Regions from separate parts of the Psychrobacillus sp. INOP01 genome, predicted to be linked through region 3. Evidence: riboswitches for the same ligand, from Rfam matches in the RefSeq annotation. Region 3 holds a riboswitch; each other region holds the start of a gene.

Region 1 (3,211 bases), 1.1 Mb from region 3:
GTAAATGGTTAAAGGACAATGATTTAGAATACATAGACAACCATATAGCTGAAAATCCTCCATCAAAAGATTTACTTCAAAAAATGCTCGAAGTCAGTGGATTGGAACTAAAAAAATTCTTTAATACTTCTGGTATTAAATATAGAGAGCTTGGTTTGAAAGACAAACTTGATACTATGTCAGAAGACGAACAATTATCCTTACTTTCTTCTGATGGGATGCTTATTAAACGACCAGTTGTTTTTGATGGAAAAAAATTAACGCTAGGCTTCAAGGAACAACAGTTTGAGGATGTGTGGAAGACTTCTTAAAGTCACTTGTTTTTACTATAAAAATATGTGAATATTATAGATGAATGTATGAAAAATGGAGAGGGGATTATTATATGAACGCACCTAAAGATTTAAAATACTCAGCAGAACATGAATGGGTAAAGACTGAAGGCGGAAATGTCCGTATCGGTATTACTGAATTTGCACAATCTGAACTTGGAGATATCGTGTTTGTCGAGCTTCCACAAGTCGGAGATGAGATCAAAGCAGGAGATCCTTTCGGTAGTGTAGAGTCTGTAAAAACCGTATCTGAATTGTACGCACCGATCAGTGGTAAAGTCTTAGAGGTCAATACAGAACTAGAAGATAGCCCTGAATATGTAAACGAGTCCCCTTATGAAAATGCATGGATGATTGTTATCGAACCAGCTGATTTAACGGAAGTGGATGGTTTACTTTCTCCAGAAAAATACGAAGAATTAATTTCAGAATAATTATGCAAACGCCGATTATTATCGGCGTTTTTTTCATATAATATTGGAAAGGGCATAGTTAGGAGAGAAGCTGAATGGCTATTGTCTTTAGTGAAAAATTAATTCTCGTTGAGGGAAGATCAGATAAACTAAAGCTTTTAAAACTTCTTGATGAATCAACAGAAATTATTTGTACAAACGGAACGATATCGAATGTAAAGCTAGAAGAAATTTTAAGTCCTTATGATGGTATTCCTATATATGCATTTTTAGATGCAGATAAATCGGGCGAGCAAATTCGGTCAGTTGTGAGGAAGGAATATCCAGAGGCGATTCATCTTTACACCAACCCCATGTATTGCGAAGTAGCGACTACACCGTTCAAAGTTTTGGCTTCCATTTTAAAAAGTGTTAATATAAAAGTGAAGAAAGAATATTTACTTTAGGATGATGTAATGTGAAAGAATGGACACTGGAACAGTGGAATAGCCATAAGAATAGTGGTCAGCTTGCGATATTTTATATTTATACACCTTTATGTGGAACATGCCAAGTTGCTAGTAAAATGATGCAAGTTGTACAAGAGATGAAGCCTTTTTCGATTGGGCAAGCAAATATTAATTATTTAGAGAACTTTGCAATGGATTATCATATTGAAAGTGTGCCATGTCTGTTAATAGCTAAAGGTGGCACTGTATATAAAAAAATATATGCCTTTCAATCTGTTCCATTTATATTAGACGCTATAAAAAGTATTGACGAACAAGTAGTCGTGTGATAATATACGATATACCAAGAATTAAATAGTGTCACTCTTATTAAGAGAGGTGGAGGGAAGTGCCCTTTGAAGCCCGGCAACCGTCATGTAAATGAAATGGTGCCAAATCACGCAAAGCAAATGCTTTGGGAAATGAGAGAATGGATGAATGTTATTAAAATGGATAACTTAAAACCCTTCTGCTCTTTTGCAGGAGGGTTTTTTTAGATAGAAAGGTGGCAAGGTTCCCATGATTAGTTTAAATAATGTTTCGAAAAAGTTTAGCACGAAACAAGGTACGATCGTTGCAGTTGAAGAGGTGAATCTTGACATAAAGAAAGGTGAAATCTTTGGCATCATCGGTTACAGTGGCGCAGGTAAAAGTACACTTATTCGCTTATTAAATGGATTAGAAAAACCAACCTCTGGACAAATTATCGTGAATGATCAAGATATCACAAAGATAAATGATGTGAAGCTTCGACAAGTAAGACAAAAGGTAAGTATGATTTTCCAGCATTTTAATCTGTTATGGTCAAGAACGGTTGAAGAGAATATTGCATTCCCATTAGAAATAGCTGGAGTTCCGCAAGCACAACGTTCTCAAAGAGTAAAAGAACTTATTGATTTAGTTGGTCTGGAAGGACGAGGACATTATTATCCATCTCAACTATCAGGCGGTCAAAAGCAACGTGTCGGAATTGCACGCGCATTAGCCAATCGACCAGAAGTACTTCTTTGTGATGAAGCAACCTCTGCGTTAGATCCAGAAACTACGGACTCAATTTTAGACTTATTAGTTAGTATCAATGAAAAATTAGGTCTGACAATTGTATTGATTACTCACGAGATGCAGGTCATTCAAAAGATATGCGGTCGAGTTGCAGTAATGGAAAAAGGTCATGTTGTTGAAGAAGGAAAAGTGCTAGACGTATTTCAAAATCCACAACAACCTATTACGAAGCGTTTTGTTTCGCAAGTCAGTGATTCAAATAAAGCCTTACAAACAATACAGCATTTAAAAGAACTATATCCAAATGGCAAACTGATCAAGCTAGTATTTGTTGGGGAGCAAACAGAGCAACCAATATTGTCTAGGCTTATCAAGCAATTTGATTTAGAAGTGAATATTGTTCAAGGGAATATTTCGCACACCCAAAATGGTGCATTCGGTACACTAATCCTTCAATTAGAAGGAGATGCATTACTAGTGGATGAGGCCATTCGCTATATACATGAACAAAAAGTAAATACAGAGGTGATCAACAATGATTAATGATTTATTTCCTAATGTTGATTGGCCAAAAATGTGGGAAGCAACACTTGAAACTCTTTATATGACTGCGGTATCCACTATTTTGACAGCAATTATTGGACTAGTTCTCGGTCTTCTACTTTTCTTAACTAGTCCTCATCAGGCGTGGGCGAACAAATTAGCTAACTGGTTAACTGGGGCTTTCGTTAATATATTCCGTTCTATTCCGTTTATTATTTTGATCATTTTATTAATACCATTAACGAAGTTTTTGGTCGGTACAATGCGTGGCCCTAACGCGGCATTTCCAGCTTTAGTAATTGGAGCTGCTCCATTTTACGCACGTATGGTATTGATAGCTCTTCGAGAAATTGATAAAGGTGTGCTAGAAGCAGCAAAATCGATGGGAGCTAAAACTACTACTATTATATGGAAGGTTTTATTGCCAGAATCT
Region 2 (3,211 bases), 1.6 Mb from region 3:
TTTTATTAGCTGAAGTAGTTCTAGACTAGAAACATCATAAACACTCGTTGCACCTGGGAAATCACCAATTTTCGTTGGGTCTCCTGTTACAGCAAGAATATCACGAATCCCAAGCGCATCCAGTCCCATTAAATGAGATTGGAGACCGATTAAATTACGGTCACGGCATGTAATATGAGCAAGGGGACGAATATTTTTTTCATACTTTAACATTGAACCCATTGCCATATTGCTAATACGTGGGGAGGCTAATGAATTGTCCGCCATCGTCACTGCATCAACTCCAGTAGCGTATAGCTGTTCCGCACCTTCCATAAACGTTGCCGTATCAAGATGACGAGGGGTGTCTAATTCAACAATAATCGTCCGTTCTGTTTTAGCTTTTTCATGAAGGGGTTGTGTGTTAGTCGGCTTGGCATCTTGAATAATAATAGGCTTTCTTGTCTCTACAACCTTACTAGTAATAGGTATTAAATGACCAATATGTTTTTTCACTGCTTCGATATGCTTTGGTGTCGTCCCACAGCAGCCTCCTATTAAGCGGACTCCCGCATCCCTTAGGTGCAATGCTGCTTTACCGAAATAATCGGCATCGGACTCATAGACAATCCGTCCTTCATCTATATCAAGCAGACTCGCATTCGGATAAGCTGATAGGAATGCTTTTTCTGGAAGCTTTACTCCTTCAAATGCTTGAATTGTATGATGGGGACCTAGTCGACAGTTGACTCCCACGACATTTGCTCCGATTGACTCGAGCTGATGTAGCGCATCATTCAGAGGTAAGCCATTTTGCAAAATACCAGGCTCATGCATAGATACTTGGGCAATGATTGGAATATCAGTTAGTGTACGAAGATGAGTCACAGTAGTCTTTAATTCTTCCAAGTCATAATACGTTTCAAGTAACAAACCATCTGGATCTCCCGCTAACAACTGGATTGCCTGCTGATCGAGTGAATGGATAATCTCCTGAAGCGAGGCATCACTTTTCCGAATTCCTAGAATACCCCCGATCGTACCGAGGACAAATTGATTGCCTGGTGCAGCAGCTTTTTTGGCAATTTGGATTGCCGCTTCATTTATTTCTTTCACTTGGTTTTCTAATCCATAGCGTGCCAGCTTAATGGCATTCGCCCCATACGTATTCGTTTGAATAATATCCGCTCCGGCCGCAATATAGTCTTGATGAATCTTCTCAATAATTTCCGGCTTCTTAATATTCAATTCCTCATTGCAATAGTCAATTCCATACGAATAAAGAAGTGTTCCCATTGCCCCATCCGCTGTCAGTATAGACGTCTGTAATTTCTCTAATAAACCCATTTGTATCCATCCTCTCCCATATAAAAAAGCCTTCCATGAAAAGAAGGCTTTACGAGTATGCAAGATACCACCTTCTCATCTTTCAAACTTTTGCAAAGTCTGCTGGATTTAGCACCTGACCAATTAATTGGCTGGTTGCTGAAGCGTCGTAGGGCCAGTCCCTCGGCTTCTCTTGATAAGAATTTCACTATTCAATTTTCTATTAGACATATCGTACCTTTATTCAACTAAAGCGTCAAGATATGTTTTGAATTTTCTATACACTTCGAGCGAGAAAATAATGATTCGACCGATGTTGAGCGTTATTCAACCGATAATATTATATATTCGACCGATATGACCAACTATTCGACCGATTATCACTCACATTCAACCGATTCTTACTCGTATTCGACCGATTCCTGCTTTTACTTCCACTTCCATGTATAAATTGTGTTTTTACCATTTCCACTTTTCACTAAATTCATTGAGTTTAAGATTCGACAAGCAGATTGTGAAGTATCCAGATGAAGAAATTTCTTACATTGCCGATTCTTAATTGTCTTCCCAATTAAAACAAACCACTCTCGAATCGCTTTCTCATGTGCTAGCCTGTCTACATGACCACAACGCTTACAGTTCCAACCATTCTTCTTTTTCTCTATGCCAAACACTCCACATTTTTCACAGCACACTCCAGTGTGTAAATCATTTGGATGGATGCCCCACCGACTACACATTGGATATGGAAAGTAAGGTTTGTGACTTGTAACGATTTCTTTACTCAATGCATGCATATCATTGCTAGACATACACTGTTTTTCGAGAGGAATTTTACGTAAATAGACAGGAATTGTTTGATGAAGAATAGCATTATATTTTGTGGGAGGTTCTATAACTCTAACTTTGAAGTTTGTTAATACAATTACTCCGTAAATAGGAATTGTCACACTTCGTTGTTTCATCCATTCGTCGAGTAAATAAATATTACGTTCAATCTGTATCTCGGGACTCTCAAATACATCCACTTTACCTTCTTCATTTTCTCTTTCTAATTGATAAGGATTTTCCTTAAAGCTCAACTTCCCTCCTATATTCTTACTCTCTAAAACCACTGCAAAATGCTGCGTCAAAAACACTGTATCAATCTGAAATTTCCCATACGATTCCAAACTTACATCGTGCAACACCACATATTCAAACGGAAATGAATACTTATGAAACACCTCGTCCACTCGAAATTCCCCATGAATCCCTGCCATCGCCAAATGCATTTTCGAACGAATTAATTCCTTCAACTCATGCATCTCTGGCAATCGCCGATCCAATAGTTGCAACCCAAAATAGCTATACTCTTCAGTACGCACTTTCATTATCAATAGATCACCCCATCCGCATCGTATCACAACCTTAATAATTGTAAATTCCACCAAATAAGCAACTATTTCATTTTCCCCATAAAAAAAAGGACCAAAATTAAATTTTGGTCCAAAAACTTATTCAACTATTGAATTTACGATTTTTTCTGCAGTTTCTTTACCGTTTTTAATACAAGCGACAATTCCAACTCCGTAATAAGAACAGCCTGCCAGTACTACGTTTGGCATTGCATCAGTCATTTTAGCTGATAATGATTGAATTGCCTCACCGTGTGCTAAATGATAGTTTGGCATTTGATCGTTCCATTTCGTTACTTCTATTACTTTAGGCTTGCCCGTTAATTTCAAGCTCATTTCAATGTCTTGGAGTGCAACTTCTACTAGCTCGTCCTCCGTCATATTTTTCATGCTCTCGAAGAATGGGCTTGAGCTCTTGTAGAACATACGTACAAGTAATTGATTGTCCTTTGATGTATGTGTCCATTTACGGCTTGTCCACGTGCATGCATTACATTTCACATCACTAT
Region 3 (3,211 bases):
TAAATATTGTTCCACTCGTTTTTTTACTTCGGTTTTATTATAGCCAAGCAGCTTTAGTGGTATGGCGATATTATCATAAACAGTTGCTGTTTTTAATAGATTAAATCCTTGAAAAATCATGCCGATTTTATTGCGGGTTTCACGCAGTTTAGGAAGTGGGAGGGAAGTAAGTTCTACTCCGTTAATGAAAACTTTTCCTTCCGTAGGTTTTTCAAGTAAATTTACGCATCGAATTAGCGTACTTTTACCAGCACCACTATATCCAATGACTCCGTGGATTTCTCCTTTATTCACCTGAATGTTTACTTGCTTCACTGCTTTTACTGTTCCACTCTTGCTATTAAACTCTTTCGAGACATTTTCTAATACAATCATTTGTTATCTTCCTTTCTAAAGAAAACGCTACCGAGGTCGGTAACGTTTTCAAGTCCATTATTCGTCCCAGCTTGGTAAAACAGAACCTTTAAACTCTTCTTCGATGAATTTTTTTACCTCTTCAGATTGATATGCTTTTACAAATTTTTGGATCGTTGGATCATCTTTGTTTTCCGCACGAACAACAACAAAGTTCACATAAGGGGAGTTTGATGATTCTAGTAATATAGAATCATCTTTTGGACTAATACCTGCTTCAAGTGCAAAGTTGGTATTGATAGCAGCTGCATCTACTTCACTTAGCTGTTTTGGTATTTGAGCAGCTTCTAGTTCAATAAATTTAAGGTTTTTTGGATTCTCTTCAATGTCATAAATACTAGCTGTTTCTCTTTTGTCTTCTTTAATTTTGATGTAGCCATTTTCTTCTAAAATGTATAATGCACGTGCGCCGTTTGTAGGGTCATTTGGTAAACCAAAAGTTGCACCGTCCGGCAGGTCATCAATTGACTTGTATTTTTCTGAATACACGCCCATCGGATTCAATATTGTTTTTCCTACTGGCACTAAGTCTGTGCTGTGATCCTCATTAAACGTGTTAAGGAAAGGTTCGTGTTGGTAGCTATTCGCATCTAAGTCACCCTCTGATAATGCAGTATTAGGTAAAATATAATCAGAGAATACTTTAAGTTCTACTTCTAATCCGTCCTTAGCTGCGACTTCTGCAGCCACTTCCACAATTTGTTCATGTGGTCCAGCAGTTACACCTACTACTATTTTGTCCTCATTGATCGCTTTAGTTTGTGAGGCTGCATCAGACCCACAAGCTGCAAGAGTCCCAGTTAATAGTACCGTTGATAATAAAAATCCAATTTTCTTCATTTGTCATTCCTCCGAATAATTATTAAGAACTTTGTATAAATATAAAAGCCTCTCTTCCATTAGAAAGAGAGGCGCAAAAGTACATTTGTCCTCTCTTATCTATCAAAACAAAATGTTTTGCAGGATTTAGCACCTTTCCACATACATTTAATATGCGGATGGTTGCCGAGCTTCATCGGGCCAGTCCCTCAGCTACTCTTGATAAGAGATATCAGCTATTAAGTTTTCCAACAGTTCATAAAATATAATTTACTACATCAATTTGTTAAAGTCAACAGGCTTTTTTTTATAGTTGCATATAACATTCGAAATAGTTTATGTTTAATAACAATAAATAATTATACATTAGGAGTGTGTAAGCGGTGTCAAAAATAAGGGTAAATTTTGCTGTAGGGCAATTCGGTAAGGTGGTAGGTGCACGTTTAGTTTATGGAACTGACCTACTTGAAGGGATAGAGGAACTGTGTAAAGTAAATGGAATTCAATCAGCTACGATTCTTAGTTGTTTTGGTAGTTTTCAAAGGAGTGGATTTGTTTATTTGATTCCGAGCGTTAATTCGCCTATAGGTGTAGGATACAATAATCTTGTTGTAAAAGAGGGACCAATTGAGTTTTTGCAGGGTACAGGAGTTGTGTGCCAAAGAGATGGTCAGTTTGAAACACATTTTCATGGCACAATATGTGACCAAAATGGTAATATTTTTGGTGGTCATTTTATTAAAGGTGAAAATCCTGTAATTACAGTAGACCTAGTGTTAGCAGAAACTGTTGATATGGAGTTTCGGAGACAGTTTGACGAAGAAACAGGGGCTAATCAGTTTTATCCGGTAGAAACGAATAAAGAAACACCTAACGAGCTACTTAAGTGAGTAAATGAAAACTGCAGCCCTTCATAAAAGGGCTGCGGTTTTTAAAATAAATTAAGCTCTCCAATACGTGTAATTGCTTCTTTTAATCGTTCTTCATCGACTAATAGACCCACTCGAACATATCCTTCACCGTATACACCAAATCCATTACCAGCAGCAACAGCTACGTCTGCTTCTTTCAAGAGTAAATCTGCAAAAGCTTCACTCGAATAATTATCGGGAACAGGTAACCATGCGAAGAAGGAACCTTTGGGTGCATTTACCTGCCAACCAATACTGTTACAAGATTCGATCAGGGCATTTCTTCTACCTTCATATAAATCAACCAATTCCTTTACACATTCTTGACTATCATTCAGCGCTATGGTTGCCGCATCTTGAATAGCAGGGAAGAGACTTACAAATAGATGATCTTGAATTATATTAATAGCTTCAATAATTTTAGCATTTCCTACAGCAAAACCAACTCTCCAGCCGGCCATATTATAAGTTTTGGATAGAGTATACATCTCTATGCCAACTTCTTTCGCACCTTCTGCCTGTAAAAAACTTACTGGCTTCACGCCATCGAAGCCAATTCCTCCATATGCAAAATCATGAACAATAGCAATATCAGTTTCTTTTGCTAAAGTAACAGTTTCCTGGAAAAACTCTAGTGTAGCAATAGCGCCAGTAGGGTTATTAGGATAATTTAAGTACATTAGTTTCGCTTTTTGTTTTTGCTCCTCAGTTAAAGAGCTGTAATCAGGTAGGAAATTATTTTCTTCGATTAATGGCATCGTGTTAAACTCAACATTTGCAATTCCCACCCCTGATAAATAATCAGGATAGCCAGGGTCAGGAAGCAACATTAAGTCATTTTCATTCATCAGTGCTAACGGAAGCTCTACTAAACCAATTTTAGTTCCAAATAAAACAGCGACCTCAGTTTCAGGGTCAATATCAACATTATATTCTCGTTTATAGAAATTGGCCGCAGCTTTTTTAAAATCTCCAGTTCCACGAAATGGGCTATACTTATGATTTAGTGGATTAGCTGCAGCTTTTTGTAGTGCTTGTACAATATGATTGGGTGTGGGCTGATCAGG
Region 4 (3,211 bases), 320 kb from region 3:
TAGGTGATAACACCTGTGAGTAAATTAATCCCAAACTAAGGGTCTTGGTATGCCCGCTGTTCTTAAATAATCAAGCAATTGGCCAGTATGGATAGATTCATGATAAGCAACTCTTAACAACATATCACCCAAGTCTCTTATGTAACCTGCATCAGAGCGGTCAATTTTAATATTGGTTAAATCTTTTTCAGAAAATGACCTAATTGTTTCTAAGAACCGATTTCTATAAGGTTCGGCAAATTCCAATTCGGCATTCACAGTAGAAAAAGGCTGTTTATCGAAAGGAGAATCAAATACTGCCAGACTGCCTTGATTTTGGATTGCTAGATGGTAATAATGTTCACTTTCTAGAACATGCCTAATCATTTCTAGACAAGTCATTGCTTCGTCATCCGGTTTCCATTGTAGTTTTTCTTGTGGAATAGCTGTCCAAACCTTAATACTTCTTCTTCGTACTTCGATAAAATTTAAAATAATTAATTCAATAGAGTTCAAAAATTTTCCCCCTTTTATTAGTATGTTTTAAATGTACACGAATAAGTGTTCGGTGAAAAGGCATGATTTTAATAAATATATTATTGCGCAGTTCGAATGAGACTGACATAAAAAAGTGCTCAATTTCAGCTCGAAATTTGAGTGGTTTATCAACATTGATGGATGCGACTACTCCACAATCTTTACAGAAAATATAAGTGGTGGACGTAGCGGTAAAATATCCACGCCTACAGTTGGGATACAGATGGATGTTTCGAATGATGAGATATTGCAGATAAGCTTATTTGTCTCGGCATAAGGTATTGCGTAAGAGGAATATATTAATTGATAAGACTGTTGAAAGGATTGGGTGGGTATTAATGAGTAAAAAGAGATCAGTAAAAGCAACATCTAGTGGAATTGGTTTTGGAGTTGTATTAGCTATAGTTATCTCTTGGAGTGTCAACAAGTCAATACTTTGGGCAATTCTACACGGAATATTTGGATGGTTTTATGTAATTTATTATGTGATAAAATACTGAACTTCTTTACACTAGCGAAGTCGCAAATAAAGGTAGTAAAGTAATAGCATGAGTTACTTCATAAACGACCCATTAAGTTTTCTCCCTTTTAAAAGCATTTGGACTAAATTGTCTAGGTGTTTTTATTATGTGAAATATTTAAAAACTAATTATTTCCATTCACATTTTGTGTAATACTAATAGTTGCGGAGGGATGACAAAGATTGAAAAAGTAAATTTTATGTCCAAATTTGACTTGATCTAAGACTAATATCAGCCTAAGAATATTGCAAATGTAAATTATTCAGCTTTTAAAATAGTAAATATATAAGGTGATTTCATATGGCATCACCACGACGAATCAGATGAATTATTTTTAGTTATTAAAGGACATTTAAAAATAAAATTAAAAGATCAAGATGATATACATTTGGGTGAGGGTGAATTAGTTGTTATTCCAAAAGGAGTAGAGCATATGCCAGTAATTGAAGAAGATTATGTTGCTCTGATTCAACCATATGAATTATTAAATATCGGTAATGTGCAAAGTGAACGAACTGTATATAACGTTGAAAAAATATAAATTCCATCTAAATCCAGTTTGTTTGAATTAACATTTAACTGATACTAATTAAGGATACTAGTCACATCCAACTGGAGTAACGCGTATTGATGAAAAGCAATCAAGAGATCAACAGTTCAGCAAAAGAGCATCAATCGTTAATGGATTGATGCTCTTCACAATAATTAGGTCATTTAATATTATTTGAAAAATTTTTCCAAACGATTGAATCCATTCCAATATGCGGATGAACTTCAGATTGAAGTTTAAAATATAAATATTCCAATTCGGTTATTGTTAACTCATAAAGATGTCTTTCATCTAATTTGTACCGTTCAAACTCCAGCAATTTACTAATTAACTGATTCCGCTTAATTTCAATAGCTTCCCTCAATAATTTTCCCATAATTGTCTCCTTTCATTTAAAATGACACGATTTAAATGATAAGAAGAGGAACTGGTATATTATAACCTCAACTTATCTATCAAGCACAAGTACTTGCAGGAATTAGCACAGTATTCATTGAATCTGTTGCTGAGGTATCGACGGGCCAGTCCCTTCACCTCTCTTGATAAGTAATTTATATGTTATATTAACCTCATTATTCTTATCTGTCAACTAGGTTTTTAAATTACTTTAATTAAACTTCGTTTTTAGAACAAAAAATTTATTCCTTCTGCGACTATTTCCTTTCTGTTAAGGAGTAATGACAAGACATTTTTTTCAAAGAGCAGTTGAGAAAATAGTCACATTTATTTTCACCTCGAATTTTAACATTTAGTATTCATCATGTTGAAGGAGGAATTTTCGGAAAAGTATTGAATTCTTGTTGCACTAACGGGTGCTTTACTTGAAGACCATAAAGCATTTTCTTATTGAACTAAAGAGGCAGGTTAGCTGAAGATGAATGGGGGTTTTTATGTCGCATTTGACACATAATGCGATTCAAAGGACATTAAATATTTATAGGGTGAACTGGAAATTATTCTCCCTCAATTTTTAAATAAATAAAATATTCGATTCAATATAGAATGTTGAGTGGCCTGAGAAAGGCCCCTTCCATAAAGAAAGAGACCTCTTATGAATCAGTCTGCTTCTATTCGAATAGCTTGAATAAATTGGCAGTCTACGATAAGTGTTGAACCAGGTTCTGTTGTTGGATCATTAAAGAATGCACAGCAATTACTCTGATCTAAGATAATAAAAACAACATCTTCTAACACCTGACCACCTGATAAGAAAACATCAACTTCAGTTTGAGTTTGTAATCGTCTTAATTGATCACAAATGCAACCTTTACATTTAGTTGCAACTTTATCAGTATGTTCTTTCTTCTTATCACATTCATTACATTCATTACTTTTACTATTAGAATGTCTCATATTCAATACCTCCTTTGGTTTTGTAAAGTTTGGCCGTACATTTATAATCTATGATTTCAATATGAAAGGTGATTGTACAATTTGGCAAGTGAAGATAAATTCGTTTAATTTAGTAGAATTAATGCTACATTCTTTGGTTTATAAATATATTGTTCTTAAAGCAAAGTAGTTTAGAAAAAAAGTTTATTTTTAAGGGATTTTCAATATGAATTAGAAATTTGGAAGGAAATTTATTTCAAATAGATAGCAATTTAAAATCTGAATTATGACT

What was found. A riboswitch is a leader RNA that binds a small molecule or an ion and turns the genes downstream of it on or off. The one in region 3 is predicted to bind S-adenosylmethionine.
Region 1: it holds a riboswitch for S-adenosylmethionine, as region 3 does, so the genes downstream of both, KD050_RS04490 (methionine ABC transporter ATP-binding protein) here and KD050_RS19980 (MetQ/NlpA family ABC transporter substrate-binding protein) in region 3, are expected to answer to the same signal.
Region 2: it holds a riboswitch for S-adenosylmethionine, as region 3 does, so the genes downstream of both, KD050_RS07075 (bifunctional homocysteine S-methyltransferase/methylenetetrahydrofolate reductase) here and KD050_RS19980 (MetQ/NlpA family ABC transporter substrate-binding protein) in region 3, are expected to answer to the same signal.
Region 4: it holds a riboswitch for S-adenosylmethionine, as region 3 does, so the genes downstream of both, KD050_RS18265 (Fur-regulated basic protein FbpA) here and KD050_RS19980 (MetQ/NlpA family ABC transporter substrate-binding protein) in region 3, are expected to answer to the same signal.

What each region holds. Positions count from the first base shown of each region.
Region 1 covers NZ_CP073315.1:876,282-879,492, reverse strand. The annotation lists gene KD050_RS04510 (arsenate reductase family protein) at 1-311, shown strand, start outside; gene gcvH (glycine cleavage system protein GcvH) at 386-766, shown strand; gene KD050_RS04500 (toprim domain-containing protein) at 841-1,191, shown strand; gene KD050_RS04495 (thioredoxin family protein) at 1,203-1,523, shown strand; SAM riboswitch class I at 1,558-1,662, shown strand; gene KD050_RS04490 (methionine ABC transporter ATP-binding protein) at 1,753-2,778, shown strand; gene KD050_RS04485 (methionine ABC transporter permease) at 2,771-3,211, shown strand, end outside.
Region 2 covers NZ_CP073315.1:1,406,549-1,409,759, forward strand. The annotation lists gene KD050_RS07075 (bifunctional homocysteine S-methyltransferase/methylenetetrahydrofolate reductase) at 1-1,326, opposite strand, end outside; SAM riboswitch class I at 1,399-1,508, opposite strand; gene KD050_RS07080 (nuclease-related domain-containing protein) at 1,734-2,678, opposite strand; gene KD050_RS07085 (protoporphyrinogen oxidase) at 2,802-3,211, opposite strand, start outside.
Region 3 covers NZ_CP073315.1:4,071,126-4,074,336, forward strand. The annotation lists gene KD050_RS19975 (methionine ABC transporter ATP-binding protein) at 1-375, opposite strand, end outside; gene KD050_RS19980 (MetQ/NlpA family ABC transporter substrate-binding protein) at 433-1,254, opposite strand; SAM riboswitch class I at 1,347-1,462, opposite strand; gene KD050_RS19985 (PPC domain-containing DNA-binding protein) at 1,617-2,123, shown strand; gene KD050_RS19990 (pyridoxal phosphate-dependent aminotransferase) at 2,165-3,211, opposite strand, start outside.
Region 4 covers NZ_CP073315.1:3,747,457-3,750,667, forward strand. The annotation lists gene KD050_RS18250 (DinB family protein) at 25-495, opposite strand; gene KD050_RS18255 (hypothetical protein) at 855-1,016, shown strand; gene KD050_RS18260 (cupin domain-containing protein) at 1,336-1,578, shown strand; gene KD050_RS18265 (Fur-regulated basic protein FbpA) at 1,748-1,963, opposite strand; SAM riboswitch class I at 2,033-2,136, opposite strand; gene KD050_RS18270 (hydrolase) at 2,644-2,940, opposite strand.